DNA from 3 places in the Bacillus sp. BSL6 genome. Region 3 is predicted to be linked to each of the others. Evidence: riboswitches for the same ligand, from Rfam matches in the RefSeq annotation. Region 3 holds a riboswitch; each other region holds the start of a gene.
What was found. Region 3 has a riboswitch for S-adenosylmethionine ahead of RCJ96_RS17555 (hypothetical protein). Riboswitches for the same ligand answer to the same signal wherever they lie in the genome.
Positions count from the first base shown of each region.

Region 1 (5,640 bases), on a different contig from region 3:
GCTGTAACAACTGACAATAGAATCTTTTTCATATGATGTCCCCTTCTCCCGTATAATTATGTAGTTATAAAAAGGGCCGGCATACACCAGCCCTTCCCCAGCAATTATTCTTTTACAGGAACAACTGCCCCTTTATATTCTTTATTAATAAAGTCTTCAATTTCTTTAGAATGTAATACTTCTACAAGAGCTTTAATCTCTTTCTTATCTTTATCGCCTTTACGAACAGCTACTACGTTTGCGTATGGTGAATCATTACTTTCAATTGCAATTGCATCTTTTTCCGGGTTTAACTTCGCATCAATTGCATAGTTCGAGTTAATTAAAACCGCGTCGCCTTCTTTATTGTTATACACCTGTGGTAATAAACCAGGCTCAATATCCGTTTTAAATTTTAAGTTTTTCGGATTATCTGCGATATCTTTTGGAGTTGCTTTAACTGGATCCACCCCATCTTTAATTTTTAAAATGCCTTCTTTTTGTAAAATTGCTAAACCACGTCCATGATCAGCAACTGAATTACTCATAATAATTGTCGCTCCGTCTGGAAGTTCTTTTAAGCTCTTATATTTTTGAGAATATACACCAATCGGTTCTAAATGAATTTTTCCTGCTACTTCAAAATCATATTTTTTATCTTTCATTTCTTTTTCTAAATACGGAATATGCTGGAAGTAGTTTGCATCTAAATCCTTATCCGCTAACGATTTATTTGGTAATACGTAATCTTGGAATTTTTTCACTTCTAATTCAATTCCTTTTTTCTCAAGTAACGGTTTTGCCTTTTCTAAAATTTCAGCGTGCGGTACGTTAGAAGCACCAACAACTAGTTTCTTTTCATCGTTATCTTTCCCGCCACAAGCAGCTAACCCAAAAATTGAAGTTGAAATAAGTGCTGTCAGTAATAATTTTTTCATTTGAAACATCCTCCCGTTTTTTATTATCGTTTATCTATTCGAGTCGTTACACGATCACCAATCCACTGAATGAAAAATACAACTAGTAATACACAAATTGTCGCAACGATTGTTACATCGTTATTCCCTCGTTGGAATCCTTCTAAATAAGCAAGTGTTCCAAGACCACCAGCACCAACAACTCCCGCCATTGCTGTATAGCCTACTAACGCAATTGTCGTAACCGTAATACCAGATACTAATGCTGGTAACGATTCTGGAATCAATACTTTTAAAATAATTGTACTTGTTTTTGCTCCCATCGCTTTTGAAGCTTCAATTACACCTTTATCAATTTCGCGAAGTGCAATTTCAACCATTCTTGCGTAAAACGGTGCTGCTCCAATAATTAAAGCTGGAAGTGCAGCGCTCGCTCCAAGAATTGTTCCAAGCAGAATCTTTGTAAATGGGATTAATAAAATGATTAAAATAATGAACGGTATCGAGCGGAAAATGTTTACGAACGCTCCAATCGCCGTATTAACCGCTTTGTTTTCCCATAAATTATCTTTCGCTGTCATAAAGAGTAACAATCCTAAAATGAGTCCTAAAATAAATGTGGCAAGAGCTGCGATTGCCGTCATATATAACGTTTCACCAGTTGCTTCTAACATTTGATTCCAATCAACATTCGTGAGTAACTTATCCATGTGCAATCACCTCCAGCTCTACTTGATCTTGATGTATTCCCTCTATTGCTTGCTGAATCGCTGTTTCCTCACCATTTAAATGAACAACTAAACTACCGTAAGAACCGTTATTCGTTTGTGCGATATTGCCTTGCAAAATGCTAACTTCTATATCACTGCGCTGCATTAATCTTTGAAGCACTGGTCTTTCTACAGCTTCACCGATAAACTGCAAACGAACTACTTTACCATCTGGATATTTCTCAATTAAACTTTCAATCGTTTCATTTGTATCTTCAGAATCCGTTAACTGCTGTACAAATCGTTTTGTAATGTCCTGCTTTGGATTACGGAACACATCAAGTACTGGACCTGTTTCTACAATCTTTCCTTTCTCCATTACCGCAACGCGATTACAAATCTTTCGAATTACGTGCATCTCATGTGTAATAAGTACAATTGTTAAGCCGAGACGTTTATTAATATCTAATAGTAAATCTAAAATTTGATCTGTCGTTTCTGGATCAAGAGCTGACGTTGCTTCATCACATAAAAGTACTTGTGGATTATTAGCTAACGCTCTTGCAATTCCAACACGTTGCTTTTGTCCTCCGCTCAGCTGAGATGGATACGCGTCACCTCTTCCTTCTAATCCAACAAGATGAATTAACTCATCAACGCGTTTCCTTCTCTTCGCTTTATCAACACCTGCAATTTCAAGTGGGAACTCGATATTTTCACGTACAGTTCGTGACCAAAGTAAGTTGAAGTGCTGAAAGATCATTCCGATTTCTTGCCTTGCCTTACGAAGCTCGCTTCCTGTAATGGCTGAAATGACACGATTTGCGATTGTAATTTGGCCAGAAGTTGGTTTCTCCAACTGATTGAATAATCGAATTAAAGAACTTTTTCCAGCGCCACTATATCCGATAACACCAAATATTTCACCTTTATCTATTTTTAAATTGGCATTATCTACAGCAGTGACATCACCGCTTTTTGCTTTATATATTTTCTTTACATTTTCTAATAGAATCATGGTGTATCACCCCTTTTTTTAATAAAAAGCGTAAGCGGCTCGCTTAGAACAAGAGGGCGCCCAAATCCCAGACGTAGAGGCGCTTTTTGCCTCATAGGAAGGGATGAAACGACCGACTGTTCTAGCCGCTGGAGCTAGATTTTTGATCGACTCCGCAATTTTTTATTTTTGATGCGTATAGCCCACCGTTATCATTACTTTTATTATTTGAATGTCCTCCACATTCAAACAACAAAAAAACCTTTCCGCTTTAGAGAAGCAGAAAGGTTTATATGCGTATATAACAACATTATCCCTCTCTCTCATCTCTCAAAGCATTTGCTTTGCAGGAATTGGCACCATTTCAACATAAGTTGACGGTTGCCGGGCTTCACAGGGCACAGTCCCTCCACCTCTCTTGATAAGAGAAATCAGATTACATTTTCGTCTGATTTGTAATTTATGAAATTGTCTATATTTTATGAATTGAATTGTATCAATATCCACACACCATGTCAACAGAAATTTTCGTAAAAAACGAAACTTCAGAATTTTAAGCACCTACTGACATCGGTTTACATATATGAAACATCGATTCAATTAATAACATCGTTCGATACGTTCCCGAATATTGTATACGTCCATCGTTCATTAACGTTTGCAATCGTACATTGCCATTCACCAATTGTTTTACATCTTCTTCATCTACACAAACGATTTGCTCCGTTCCTCTTTCCTCATGTAGCAACTCTATATAATCTTTTGAAATTTGTAACGAACAACTTTCATCCCCAAAGCGGAAATTAACAGTTTTTTCTCCTTGTCTTAAAAGCGGCTCTAAATGATATTGACCATTAGCGTAATTTACAAATGACTGAAGCAAAGAATATAATTTCACTCTAAATCACATCCTTCATATCACTTTCTATTACACATACCATTCCCTCTTACTAAAGAGCAATCCTGTTACTTTCGCTCGACAAATACTGTAACCACCCTGCATCTCGACATATTTCCCAAGAAATATGTCGAGGCGGCAAAAACTTTGCCGCCTACTTTAATTCCGTATATAAATATTCAACCGAATGAAATGCATATATCTTCTTTATCAGTGTCCCATTTTCAAAAACAAGTAAACACGGTACACTTTCAATTCCATACTCTTTCGCGAAATGCGGAGCATAATTTAAATCTAACATCCCAATTTTCAAATCTTCAATTGTCATCTCAACGACTGTTAACATCTTTTTTGCTAATTGGCATGTTCCACACATTGGAGTATATACATATAACACTGTTTTTTCTTCGTTCTCTATTAGGGCTGTAGCTTCGGCTCCTGTCCAATCAATCACTTCTATCATTCCTTACCGTAAATATTCTGTATAAACGTCAATGTCAGCTCCCCATAATACATTTGCTAAGTGTGAAGATGGCGCTGTTGCCACTTCCCGGTACGAGCGATCAATATAAATATGCTCTGCTTGCGGAAATTCTTTTCGAAACTGTTTCCTTAACTTTTCTCCAGCATCATCAGCATCCACTAGCACATACACTTCCTTATCAAAAAACTGATCAACGAGCTCATCCATTTTCGACAAACCAATTGTACCATTTGTACAAACAATTTCCACTGGTTCCCGAATAATAGATTCAATCTTTCTTCTATCTGATGTACCTTCTACAATAATGACTTTTTCTACATAAATCATATGTCATCACCCGATCACCATATACTATACAACCTTTAACTTAGTATATAGTATATTCGTTATTTTCATGTTGTTTCCTGTTTATTTTTGCAAAAGAAAAGCGCAAGCGGCTCGTTCAGAACAGAAGGGCATTGGAACTCCTGAACTAGAGGCGCCTTTTGCCTCAAGTGAAGGAGTGAAATGACCGACTGTTCTAGCCGCTGGAGCTGGATCATAATAAAAAGCGCAAACGGCTCGTTTAGATTGTGAGAGGGATGGAGCTTCTGACGCAAAGGCGATTTTTGCCTTGCAGGAAGAAGTGCAGCCACCGAACAATCTAGCCGCTGGAGCTGGATCATAAAGAAAAGCGGAACCGACTGCTTAGCCCTGTTGGCTAAGGTTCTTTCGCACAGAAGACGCTTTTTGTCTTCTCGTGCGGAAGGTTCTTAGACATGAAGGGCTAGGAGGTGGAGCTGGACAATGAAAAGTGCAAGCGCTCGTTCAGAACAGGAGGACACCCGAACCCCTGAACTAGAGGCGCCTTTTGCCTTGCAGGAAGAAGTGCAGCCACCGAACAATCTAGCCACTGGAGCTAGACAATAAAAAAACAAAAATTTTTTTCAAAAAACGTTCTTCCACACGATAATTAGTATATGATTCTACGTTCATTATTTTACATAAAATAAAAAAGGACAGCACAAAGGCTGTCCTTCATTCGACTATAATTAGTCTTGGTTTGTCATTTCTGCATATTTTTCAGCAGTTAATAACTTTTCAACTTGGCTTGCATCAGAAAGTTCAACTTTAACCATCCATGCACCCTCGTATGGAGATTCGTTAACAAGTTCTGGTTGGTCACTTAATTCTTCGTTTACTGCTACAACTTTACCGCTTACAGGTGCGTATAATTCAGAAACTGTTTTAACAGATTCTACGCTTCCGAATGGCTCGTCAGCTTCGATTGTTGCACCTACTTCAGGAAGTTCAACGAATACGATATCGCCTAGCTCACTTTGTGCAAAGTGAGTAATACCGATAACAACTTCATTACCTTCAGTTTTTACCCATTCGTGTTCTTCAGAGTAACGTAAATTATTTGGAATGCTCATGACTGTACCTCCAGTGAATGTATTAATTATGTAAAAATACCTTATTGGTACTTTTTCCACACACTTTCAAACTGCTCTTCGTTAAAACCAAGTGTTACCTTCGTTCCATCTGTTACAATTGGACGTTTAATCAACATGCCATCAGATGCTAAAAGCTCGTACATTTCGTCTTCACTTGCATCTTTTAACTTATCTTTCAGACCAAGTTCACGGTAACGCATTCCACTTGTATTAAAGAAT
Region 1 is NZ_JAVGCW010000009.1:52,434-58,073, forward strand. Features, by position in the region: gene metQ (methionine ABC transporter substrate-binding lipoprotein MetQ) at 1-32, opposite strand, end outside; gene metQ (methionine ABC transporter substrate-binding lipoprotein MetQ) at 105-917, opposite strand; gene RCJ96_RS23250 (methionine ABC transporter permease) at 941-1,606, opposite strand; gene RCJ96_RS23255 (methionine ABC transporter ATP-binding protein) at 1,599-2,624, opposite strand; SAM riboswitch class I at 2,924-3,031, opposite strand; gene RCJ96_RS23260 (hypothetical protein) at 3,157-3,501, opposite strand; gene RCJ96_RS23265 (thioredoxin family protein) at 3,656-3,964, opposite strand; gene RCJ96_RS23270 (toprim domain-containing protein) at 3,968-4,312, opposite strand; gene gcvH (glycine cleavage system protein GcvH) at 5,017-5,400, opposite strand; gene RCJ96_RS23280 (arsenate reductase family protein) at 5,442-5,640, opposite strand, start outside.
Region 1: linked by a shared signal. The riboswitch ahead of RCJ96_RS23255 (methionine ABC transporter ATP-binding protein) and the one ahead of RCJ96_RS17555 (hypothetical protein) in region 3 are both predicted to bind S-adenosylmethionine.

Region 2 (5,640 bases), on a different contig from region 3:
TAAGTGCATACGAACATTAGCATCTTTTTTCACTTTTTCTTTGAAATAAGACGTGTATTCTTTATAATCTAGCATTTTCGTATGCGTTTCATATAATTCATCATTTGTTAACTTTAAAGTCACATCTAAAATGACACCAAATAACCCATAACCGCCAATGACGTAAGGAAATAAATCCGCATTCTCTTCTCTACTTACATTACGTACAGTGCCATCTGCCATTAGTAATCGAAATGATTCGACTGTATCAATCAATGCCTCATGACGAATATCACGACCATGTACATTTACACTTAATGAACCACCAACCGTAAAAATATTTTGCGATTGCATCACCTGAACAGCAAGACCATATGGATTTATTTTCTTCTGAATATCATTCCACGTGACACCACTTTGAACTGTAATGCGCTTCTTCTCTGGATCAAATTCTAATATTTTATTATACCCTTTCATATCAAGCATCGTACCATGTGGATAATACGTCTGTCCGCCTTGGCTATGTTGCATACCAGCAATAGAAATCTTCTCTCCAGAAACATTTGCATCTTGCACTAATTTTATTAACGATTGCTCATCAGTAGCACTTTCAACACGTTTTATTTTTGTCGGAAGCAATTTACCTACATCACTCATAATAGGATGATCGAGTTGTTTTTTATATGTATGTACAGACGTTGCAAGCAACACTGTATATGCTACAATGACCACCGCTATCTTTCCTTTTTTCAAATGACACTCTCCTCTTCTACATCTTTTCCTCTTTATATTGTACCTATTTTCCTATGAAGAAAGAATACAAAAAAGAGGGACCTTATTTTAGGTCCCTCCTTATCAAAACTGTTACTTTGCTGCTGGCAATTGTATTGGGTCAAACTTTTCATACGACGTATATTTTGCGTTCGTAATAATGTGTGCTTTATCCTTGCCATTACTACTCATAATCATGTCTATCTTTGCTGATTCATATTTAAAATCTTTTGTAATGATATATTCTGCATCCACTTCTTCTATCTTCGCGTTTTGTGCTTGTAACATTTTCTTCTGCGTTTCATCCATGCTAGTTAACATACTTTCTGTTTCTTGCCCTTTTAATGTAAATTTCAGTTTATATTTATCTCCGCTTTTCTCCAGCTTCATTTTATCTAAAACTACTTCCGGTACTTCTAATTTATCTATAATATCTTGAGTCGCTTTCATTCCACCAGCGTTTAATTGCTCCTCTGGTACGGTTATAACTTCTCCTGTATTAGGGTTTTTTACCTCACCAGCAACTTTACCATCCACAGTATACACTACAACATCTGTACCGGAAATATTCATTTCAGAACGAGAATTCTTTGTCTTTGGCTCTAATTGCATCTTAGCCTTTAATATATCCATCTCTGTTCCCTCAGCTTTTACCCCTACACCATATGTCATCGTTACATGTTCTTCATTTTTAAAAGCTTCATTCGTTTTCTTGAAAACATCTTTCGCCGTTAATTCCTTTTCTTTTTGAACGGATTCTTTTTTCGGCTCATCCGTCTTTGCTGTTTTCTCATTACTACATCCTACCCCTAGACTGATTGCAAGCACTAAACTTGAAATAAAAATAATTTTTTTCATAATTCCGCCCCCCTTTCCCAAAATAATATCATCTCTTTTCCTATGAAATCTATATAAATTTCAATCTATATTCGCTATATAGCGACATGTTTAATGAAGAGTTTAAATATGATGTAAATAACGACAACTCATTTCAGGAGGTCATTATGAAGGCGATCATTTGCACACAGTATGGACCACCTAACGTTCTTCAGCTTCAAAATATAGAGAAACCTATACCTAAAAAGAACGAAGTATTAGTCAAGATCCACGCAACGAGTGTAACGACTGGAGATTGTAGAATACGTGGGTTTAATAGCCCTCTCTTATTTTGGATTCCTATGCGAATCATATTAGGTTTTAGAAAACCGAGAAAGCCTATACTCGGTGTAGAGTTATCCGGCGAAATCGAAGAAATAGGAACAGATGTAACTCAATTTAAAAAAGGAGATCAAATTTTTGCATTAACAGAGCTTAATGTCGGTGGTTATGCAGAATATACATGTGTACATGAAAGTGGATTAGTAGCATTAAAACCTACCAATGTAACGTATGAGGAAGCAGCAGTTATTCCCTTTGGCGCAACTTCGGCACTACACTTCCTAAGAAAGGCCCGTATAAAAAGGGGGCAACAAGTACTCATATATGGCGCATCTGGATCAGTAGGAACAGCTGCCGTACAACTTGCTAAATATTTCGGCGCAACCGTTACAGCTGTTTGTAGTCATTCAAATTTTGAACTCGTGCAATCTTTAGGGGCTGACAAAGTAATCGATTATACGAAAGAAGATTTTACTAAGCAGGGGGAATACTATGATGTTATATTTGATGCAGTTGGAAAATATAAAAAATCCCTTTGTAAACAAGTATTAACACCTAATGGAATATATGTATCTGTTAATGGAATGATGGCAAAGGTAAGTAAAGAAGATATGTTTCTACTAAAAAAACTAACTGAAACAGAAAATTTAAAGCCTGTTATTGATAGAACTTACCGATTAGAAGAAATTGCTGAAGCTCATATATATGTAGAAAAAGGGCATAAAAAGGGGAACGTTTCGATTACCTTAAAATAAAATATATTCAGAAAATAACGTTGACAATTCTTTTTGTAAGATTTACTATTAGTACCATATTAAAAAAACTACATACACATACTCTTATCAAGAGTGGCGGAGGGACTGGCCCGATGATGCCCGGCAACCGAGCTTATAACGTATAAGCTAAGGTGCTAATTCCTGCAAAACGAGTTCTCGTTTTGGAAGATAAGAGAGGAATCTATTTTGTCTATTCGGCACCTCTCTTATTTTTGAGAGGTGCTTTTTATTTTGGAACGTATATTTAAGGGGGAATTATAGATGAAGAAAGTATTATTAAGCATTGTAAGTGGGGCTGTATTATTATTAAGCGCATGTAGCGGGAGTTCAGATAAAGAAGTAAAAGCGTTAGATGAGAAAAAGATTACTGTCGGTGTAACAGGAGGGCCACATGAACAAATTTTTGAAAAGGTAAAAGAAGTAGCAGCGAAAGACGGTCTCGAAATTGATATAAAAGTATTTAATGATTATGTAGCACCGAACGTATCCCTCGATGAAAAAAGCCTTGATGTAAATAGCTATCAAACGAAATCATATTTAGACGTATTTAAAGCTGAACGTAATATGAAATTAACTGAAGTATTTTCAACAGTAACATTCCCTATGGGCGTATATTCAAAAAGCTTAAAGGATGTAAAAGAATTAAAAGAGGGCGATGCAATTGCTGTACCGAATGATCCAACGAATGAACTTCGAGCTTTAAAACTATTTGAAAAAGCAGGTGTTTTAAAAGTTGATCCAAAAGCGACAGAAAAAGCGACTGCAAAAGATGTAATTGAAAATCCAAAAAATTTAAAGATCGTTGAATTAGAGGCATCTCAATTACCAACACAACTAAGTGAAGTAAAAGCAGCTGCCATTAATACAAACTTTGCATTAGGTGCAAAATTAAGCCCTGCGAAAGATTCTATCTTCCGTGAAGGAAAAGATTCACCATATGTAAACTGGGTCGTTGTTCGTACTGAAAATAAAGATGATGCTGTTGTAAATAAATTAAAGAAAGCTTATCAATCTAAAGAAGTAAAAGAATTTATCGAGAAAAAATTTGATGGTTCTGTTTTACCGTCTTGGTAGGAGCTGACGATAATGATTGAATTAAAAAATGTATCCAAAGTATTTACAACAAAAAAGGGGAATGTGGAAGCTCTTAAGTCTACTTCCCTCCAAGTAAAAAAGGGCGAAGTATTTGGAATCATTGGATATAGTGGCGCTGGCAAAAGTACATTAATTCGCTGTGTAAATTTATTAGAAAAACCAACAACAGGAAATATTATTGTAAACGAGCAAGATTTAACAACACTGTCTACAAAAGAACTAGCAAAAGCGAGACAAAAAATCGGGATGATTTTTCAAGGGTTCAATTTACTTAAAACCGTTACCGTCTATGAAAATATCGCACTACCTTTACGCCTTGCTGGCATTCCAAAAGTAGAAATTGAAAAAAGGGTAGAAAAGTATTTACGTATTGTCGATCTCTTTAATCGAAAAGACGCCTATCCAAGTGAACTTTCTGGTGGCCAGAAACAACGTGTAGCCATCGCGCGTGCACTATCACATGAACCGGAAGTGTTATTAAGTGATGAAGCAACGAGCGCTTTAGATCCAGAAACAACTGATTCTATTCTTGACCTATTATTAAAGATTAATGAGGAAATCGGGATTACAATTTTATTAATTACACATGAAATGAATGTCATCCAGCGTATATGCGACCGAGTTGCTGTTATGGAACATGGAACAGTAGTTGAAAGCGGGACTGTGAAAGATATTTTTACAAACCCACAACATGTAACAACGAAGAAATTTGTAAATAGTGCATTTGCAGCAAAAATTCCAGAAGATGTACAAAAAGAACTTCAAACTACTGGTGAAATTGTAACTCTTTCTTTTATAGGAAATTCTTCAGGAGAACCAGCATTAGCTGTCGCTACAAAACGATTCCAAGTATATCCGAATATTTTATCCGGTAATATTACTCAATTAAAACATGAAGCATACGGGAAACTTATCATTCATATGCAAGGGGAACAAAATGAAATCAACCGTGCTTTATCATTTTTACAAGAACAGGGAATCATCGTAGAAGGAGGTAGAACAGGCCATGGAAAACAAGTCCTTTTTGGATGAATGGGGTAAAGTTATATGGGAGGCGACCATACAAACTTTTCAAATGACATCTATTTCATTACTCATCTCGATCCTTATTGCACTGCCACTTGGTGTCACACTTGTTTTAACGAGACCTGGTGGACAGCGAGAAAACAAAATCATTTATCCAATTCTTAATACAATTATTAATATCATTCGCTCTCTTCCATTTATCATTCTATTATTCTTCATTCTACCTTTTACAAAATTTCTAATGGGAACATCCATTGGTGTGCAAGGTGTTATCGTACCGCTTGTCGTCTTCACTGCTCCCTATATCGCAAGATTGATGGAGACCGCATTATTAGAAGTAGATCGTGGTGTGATTGAAGCCTATCAAGCGATGGGCGTTTCTACTATAAAAATTATTTGGCACGTTATGGTGAAAGAAGCTCGTCCCTCCCTTGTACTTGGATTAACAATTGCAACGATTGGCTTAATCGGCGCAACAGCAATGGCTGGCCTTGTAGGTGCTGGTGGACTAGGGGACTTAGCATATCGCTTCGGACATTTACGCTATGAACCTGAAGTAATGTATGCAACTGTCTTTATTTTAATTATCCTCGTTCAAGGATTACAGTCTTTAGGGAATGGTATTGCACGAAGGTTGAAGAAAGATTAAAAAAGAAGGTATCTCACCAGGATGAGATACCTTCTTCTTATCTTTTAAATCCACCTTCTGAATGAATAACTTGTCCCGTAATCCACTCTGCTTCTTCACTTACTAAAAACTTAATGAGTCTTGCTGCATCCTTTGGCTCACCAATTCTGCCAAAAGGAAACATTGGTTTTAATCCTTGCTTTATCT
Region 2 is NZ_JAVGCW010000011.1:71,885-77,524, forward strand. Features, by position in the region: gene RCJ96_RS24880 (FAD-binding oxidoreductase) at 1-732, opposite strand, end outside; gene RCJ96_RS24885 (DUF6612 family protein) at 844-1,608, opposite strand; gene RCJ96_RS24890 (NAD(P)-dependent alcohol dehydrogenase) at 1,755-2,663, shown strand; SAM riboswitch class I at 2,745-2,859, shown strand; gene RCJ96_RS24895 (MetQ/NlpA family ABC transporter substrate-binding protein) at 2,946-3,758, shown strand; gene RCJ96_RS24900 (methionine ABC transporter ATP-binding protein) at 3,771-4,811, shown strand; gene RCJ96_RS24905 (methionine ABC transporter permease) at 4,786-5,454, shown strand; gene RCJ96_RS24910 (SDR family oxidoreductase) at 5,492-5,640, opposite strand, start outside.
Region 2: linked by a shared signal. The riboswitch ahead of RCJ96_RS24895 (MetQ/NlpA family ABC transporter substrate-binding protein) and the one ahead of RCJ96_RS17555 (hypothetical protein) in region 3 are both predicted to bind S-adenosylmethionine.

Region 3 (5,640 bases):
CAATATGATGGAATGATGTTCGGCGTATTTACGATGTTTATTAGTTTACCAATTATAATGGAAGGAAGGGAGTGGCTATGGTGGCGCATGCAGAAATAAACAATTTATCATTTGTATATGCTGATGAAAACGAATATGCGTTACAGCATATTTCTCTTTCTGTTCAAAAAGGAGAGTTTATTGCACTTGCTGGAGGATCAGGATCTGGAAAGACGACTTTATTAAAACATTTTAAAAAGGAATTACTTCCAATCGGTAAGCGTACTGGGGATACATATTATGATGGTACTTTATTAGAAAATGTACCGGATTTGTTATCTGCTCAAGAAATTGGTATGGTATTTCAAAATCCAGAAAATCAGCTCGTAATGGATACAGTAATTCAAGAATTAGCGTTTTCTTTAGAAAATATCGGATTACCATCACATATTATTCAAAAAAGAATAGCCGAGCTTATTAGTTTCTTAGGATTTCAAGATTTATTGCATCAATCTGTTCATACGTTATCTGGCGGACAGAAGCAACTTGTCAATTTAGCTGCGGTATTAGTGATGCAACCGAAATTATTATTATTAGATGAACCAACTGCGCAGTTAGATCCAATTGCTGCGAAAGAATTTTTAGGATTGTTAAAGCGTATTAATGAAGAACTTGGAATTACAATCGTTTTAAGTGAACATCGTTTAGATGAAGTAATACCCCTTGCAACGCGCGTTATTTGTATGAGTAACGGCCAAATCGTGTATGACGGTAGTCCGAAAACGGTTGTAGCAAATATGTGGAAAGTAGAAAAGTTCCGGCCATTTATTCCGCAAATTCCAAGATTGTTTTTAGAGTGGAATGCGAAAGATATTCCGTTTACAGTGCGAGAAGCACAAATGAAAATGAATGATTTTTCAGCGATATCATATGTAAATGAGCCAATAGTACAAAGTGAAAAGCAAGAAGTCATTTTAAGTGCCGAGCATATTTCGTTCCAATATGAAAAGAATAGTCCGCTCATTTTACGAGATTTAACAGTATCGATTGAAAAAGGAAAATGGGTAGCTCTCGTTGGAAAGAATGGTACAGGGAAGTCTACACTGTTAACGATTTTAGCAGGGTTACAAAAATCGAGAAGAGGGAAAGTAAAGTGGAACGGGAAAGTGATACATAAAATTGATTCGAAAGAACGATTTAAAAGTATTGGGTATGTATCGCAGCATCCGTATTATCATTTTACATTTGATACAGTGTGGGACGAGGTGTATGAACGAGCACGTGAATTATACGGAGAACAAGGAAAAGAAAGAGCAGAAGATACGCTAAAACAGTTTTGGTTGTACTCGCTTAAAGAACGCCATCCACATGATTGTAGCGGGGGAGAGCAACAATTACTTGCATTATGTACGACATTATTATCAAAGCCAACTTTATTATTACTGGATGAACCGACAAAGGGACTCGATCCATGGAAGAAAGAAAGAGTAGGGGAGCTATTTAGGAAGTTGCAAAAAGAAGGTACAACAATTGTAATGGCAACGCATGATATTGAATTTGCAGCGAAATACGTTGATCAATGTATGATGTTATTCGACGGAGCAGTCATTATGAATGATGCACCGAAAGAATTTTTTAGTGGTAACTTCTTTTATACAACCTCTATTAACCGATTCATTCGAAAAGAATTGCCATATGCATTAACGTGGGAGGATGTGTACGGAGCGTGTCCAAACGATATGTTGCATTCATAATATGTATTTTTGCAGTAATAATAGGCACATTACTCTTTACTACACTTATCATGGATGGGTATTACATGTTAAGTAGTTTGTTTTTATTAGTCGTTATTATGTTACCTTTCTATATCCGCTTTGAAAGAAAGGCGTTTGTTTCACGTGAAATTGTTCTCGTCGCTGTGTTAGCCGCAATTGCAGCAGTGAGCCGCGTACCATTTTCTATTTTACCGAGTGTACAACCAACTTCTTTTGTTATTATCGTTTCTGCAATCGTCTTCGGAAGTGAAACTGGCTTTATGATCGGGGCAACAGCGGCTATCGTATCTAACATCTTTTTAGGACAAGGTCCGTGGACGCCGTGGCAAATGTTTTCATGGGGTATGATTGGTTTTATAGCTGGATTATTACGTAATACGTTTTTAATGAAAAAGCTATGGGGAAGACTACTATACGGATTGTTTGTTGGATTTTTATTTGGCTGGATCATGAATTTTTGGGGGCTTCTCGGTTTTATACGAGAGGCAACGTGGGAAACAGTCATTTCGTATTATATCGCAAGTTTTTATTTCGATTTGAGCCATGCAATTTCAAATGTTGTGTTCTTGCTATTATTTAGTACTTCTTGGATTACAATTCTTACAAGATTTAAAAAGAAATATGGCATATTAGATGAGCATAACATGGTATAGAAAAGCATACTCATATAAGGTAGGGTCGCGACTTACATATTCGTTTGCCTCTTTCATGCTTCTTACATATTGTAAGGAGCATTTTTTATTGTCAAAAAATAGTCCAATATATATCCGTTACTATATAAAATTATTTGTATAATAGTAGGTGAGAATTATTTTCAAAAGGGAGGTATATAGTTAATGAAGTTAGTTATTCCGAAGCAACATGGTGCATGGGCGATGCTTGTTATACCATTTCTATTAAGTGTCATACTTGGGAAACCTACTATATATCATATTCCATTGTTTATAGCTTGGTTCTTTATCTATTTAGCTACGTATCCATTCCTTATGTATATAAAGCAAAAACGAAAAAAAGAGTATTTACATGCAGCAATTGTGTATTTTATCATCGCTTTTGTATTTGGGATGATTTCTCTATTATATGAATGGCGCATTCTTTTATTCGTAATAGTCATGATTCCACTATTTATAGTAAATATGCATTATGCTCGTCAAAAAAATGAAAGGGCATTACTAAATGACATTAGTGCGATTGTTGTTTTCTGTATTGGTGGTTTAGTTAGTTATTATTTTTCAATGAAACTTATAGATAAAACAGCATTATTTATTGCGCTTATTTCATTTTTATATTTTTTAGGAAGTACGTTTTATGTGAAAACGATGATACGTGAGAAAAATAATCCGAAGTATCGCTTTATATCTTGGGGTTATCATATTCTATTAATGATCATTGTATTTGCTATTAATCCGTTGTGTTCTCTTATTTTTATACCAAGTGTCATTCGAGCCATTATATTGTATGGCAAAAAAATTTCTATTATAAAAGTAGGGATTTTAGAAATTGTGAATTCTGTATATTTTTTAATCATAACGGCAATAATTATGAAGTATGCCATTTGAAAAAACTTCCCACCTTATGATGGGAAGTTTTTTCAATCTTGTTCTAAAATGTGAACGGTGTAATCGCAGCGTTGAATAGCTTGTTCGATCGCATAAAGAGATTGCTCAATACGAGCGCGATTAAAATCTTTTTCAACAGTCTGTAATGCTGCTTCTAAACATTGTTTTGCTTCTTGTAATGATTGAAAAGAGTCTTGGACATATCCGCGGGCATTTTGATGCATTTCATAATCCTCCTTGCATACTCATATATGTATAGTATGAACAGTAAAGAAGAAAATATAATTTGTTATATTTGTTTGACAATTGAAATGAAATTACGTATAGTAAGAATTAAGTGAATATTTTCTTATCCAGAGAGGTGGAGGGACTGGCCCGATGAAACCCAGCAACCGCGATGCAGGTGCTAATTCCAGCAGAACAAATTTGTTCTGGGAGATAAGACGAAGATATATACGTAACTTCTTCTTATCGGAGAGGTTTTTTTATTGCAAAAAAACCGATTACGAAAATTTACATTAAGAAGAAAGGGGTTGCGCATTGCTGTGACACTCGAAAAATACGTAAAACTGCGTAGTACAGTTTATGAATATATGATAGAGCAAGATAAGCCAATATCATTGTTAGATATTCAAGAACATATCGTTTCGCATCATGAAGGAAAATTCACGAAAAAGATGTTACATCAATTTTATTTATCAAGACTATTAGATGAACTGAAACTGGATGGGAAAATTACATTAGCTGATGAATATCTCTATACGGAAAAAGGGGTATTTTATAAGGCGAGAAAAGGGAGCTAAGCTCTCTTTTTTTGAAGTATGTAGAGTAAAAGACTGCTTAAGCAGCCTGATACAGGGAATGGTGTTGAGTGTGTAGTGTCAAAGATTGAATGTGCCTGAAAGAGGCACTTCATATCGGCTGCAAATGAAAAGAGACACCTTCGCCGAATAGGTGTCAGTTGTTTTGTCATATAGACTTGCTATTTGACAGTTATTAGAATAACATGCAGTGGCTCTAGAAGTCAAAAGGGAATTAAAGGAAGAGGTGTTGTTATGTACGCTTATTTATTACATGATATAACGAAATGGATTCCTAAGTACATTATGGATCAAGGGTATGAATATTATGAAGAAGGACATGTAGATGATGTTGAAATACAAGATAAGAAAATATTTGCTTTCGTTACTGGAAATGCAGGAAACTATGAAGTGATTATTGATCTTGAAGATTTTACAGAAAGTAGCTGTGAGTGTCCATATGAAAACTATTGTAAACATATGGCGGCAGTTGTTTATGATATTCAAGGTGCTGGTGAAAGTACGGTGAAAGAGAAACTGAAAGATTTAGACAAGGAAGAGTTGCTTACCGTATTAAACCGTTTATTACAAAGCTCAAAAAATGTACAAATTGTAGAGAAGATGTTAAAGAAGGGGAAACTTTAACTTATAGAGGGAGTTGTTATGTATTGAATGTACTAATTGTATACGCTCATCCTAGTCCTTCCAGTTTTAACGCGGCGATTTTAAAGCATGTACAAAAAGGATTACAAGAAACAAACCATTCGGTTACGGTACTTGATTTATATAAAGAACAATTTAATCCCGTCCTTGTATTTAATGAAGAGAAGAAAAGGCGTGATTTAGTAAATGAAGAAGAAACAGCTCGGTACAGAGCGTTAGTAGAAGAAGCGGATACTCTTCTCTTCATTTATCCAATATGGTGGTGGGGGATGCCAGCTATTTTAAAAGGATTTATTGATCGCATTTTCGTTGCTGGTTTTGCTTATAAATATGAAGGTGCCCTGCCGAAAGGGTTACTAAAAGGTAAGAAGGCATGGGTAATTAATACGTTAGACTCACCGTTATGGTACGTCGCACTACTATATCGATCAGCCGATTGGATTATAATGAAGAGAGGTGTTTTACGTTTTTGCGGCATTCGCGATATAAAACGATCTGTTTTTCAATCTGTGAAAACGAGTAAACGAGAGAAGCGGGAAAAGTGGTTATTACAAATAGAAGAAAAGGCTCGTACGTTATGAATGAAATGGAACGTATTATAAATTGTTGTCAGTATGATAATGAACTTTTTCGTACATATATTAATTGCTTAATTCAATTGAAGAAATGTAGTGAAACATTTCAGCAAATTCAAATACAATTAAGAAATGATTACTTAATAAGAGGAATTTGTGAAAGAGAAGTTGATGAAGTAGTAAGGGGAAGTAAAGAATATGATACATATTTTCTTCCTAAAGCATTACAGTGGAATTTCCTTAAGAACAATCCACATTTAATTGAAAAAGTATGTGAAGATTTTTTTGC
Region 3 is NZ_JAVGCW010000005.1:158,133-163,772, reverse strand. Features, by position in the region: gene RCJ96_RS17580 (energy-coupling factor transporter transmembrane component T) at 1-99, shown strand, start outside; gene RCJ96_RS17575 (ABC transporter ATP-binding protein) at 78-1,733, shown strand; gene RCJ96_RS17570 (ECF transporter S component) at 1,706-2,407, shown strand; gene RCJ96_RS17565 (YwiC-like family protein) at 2,591-3,313, shown strand; gene RCJ96_RS17560 (hypothetical protein) at 3,346-3,537, opposite strand; SAM riboswitch class I at 3,660-3,758, shown strand; gene RCJ96_RS17555 (hypothetical protein) at 3,859-4,116, shown strand; gene RCJ96_RS17550 (SWIM zinc finger family protein) at 4,369-4,758, shown strand; gene RCJ96_RS17545 (NAD(P)H-dependent oxidoreductase) at 4,782-5,357, shown strand; gene RCJ96_RS17540 (group-specific protein) at 5,354-5,640, shown strand, end outside.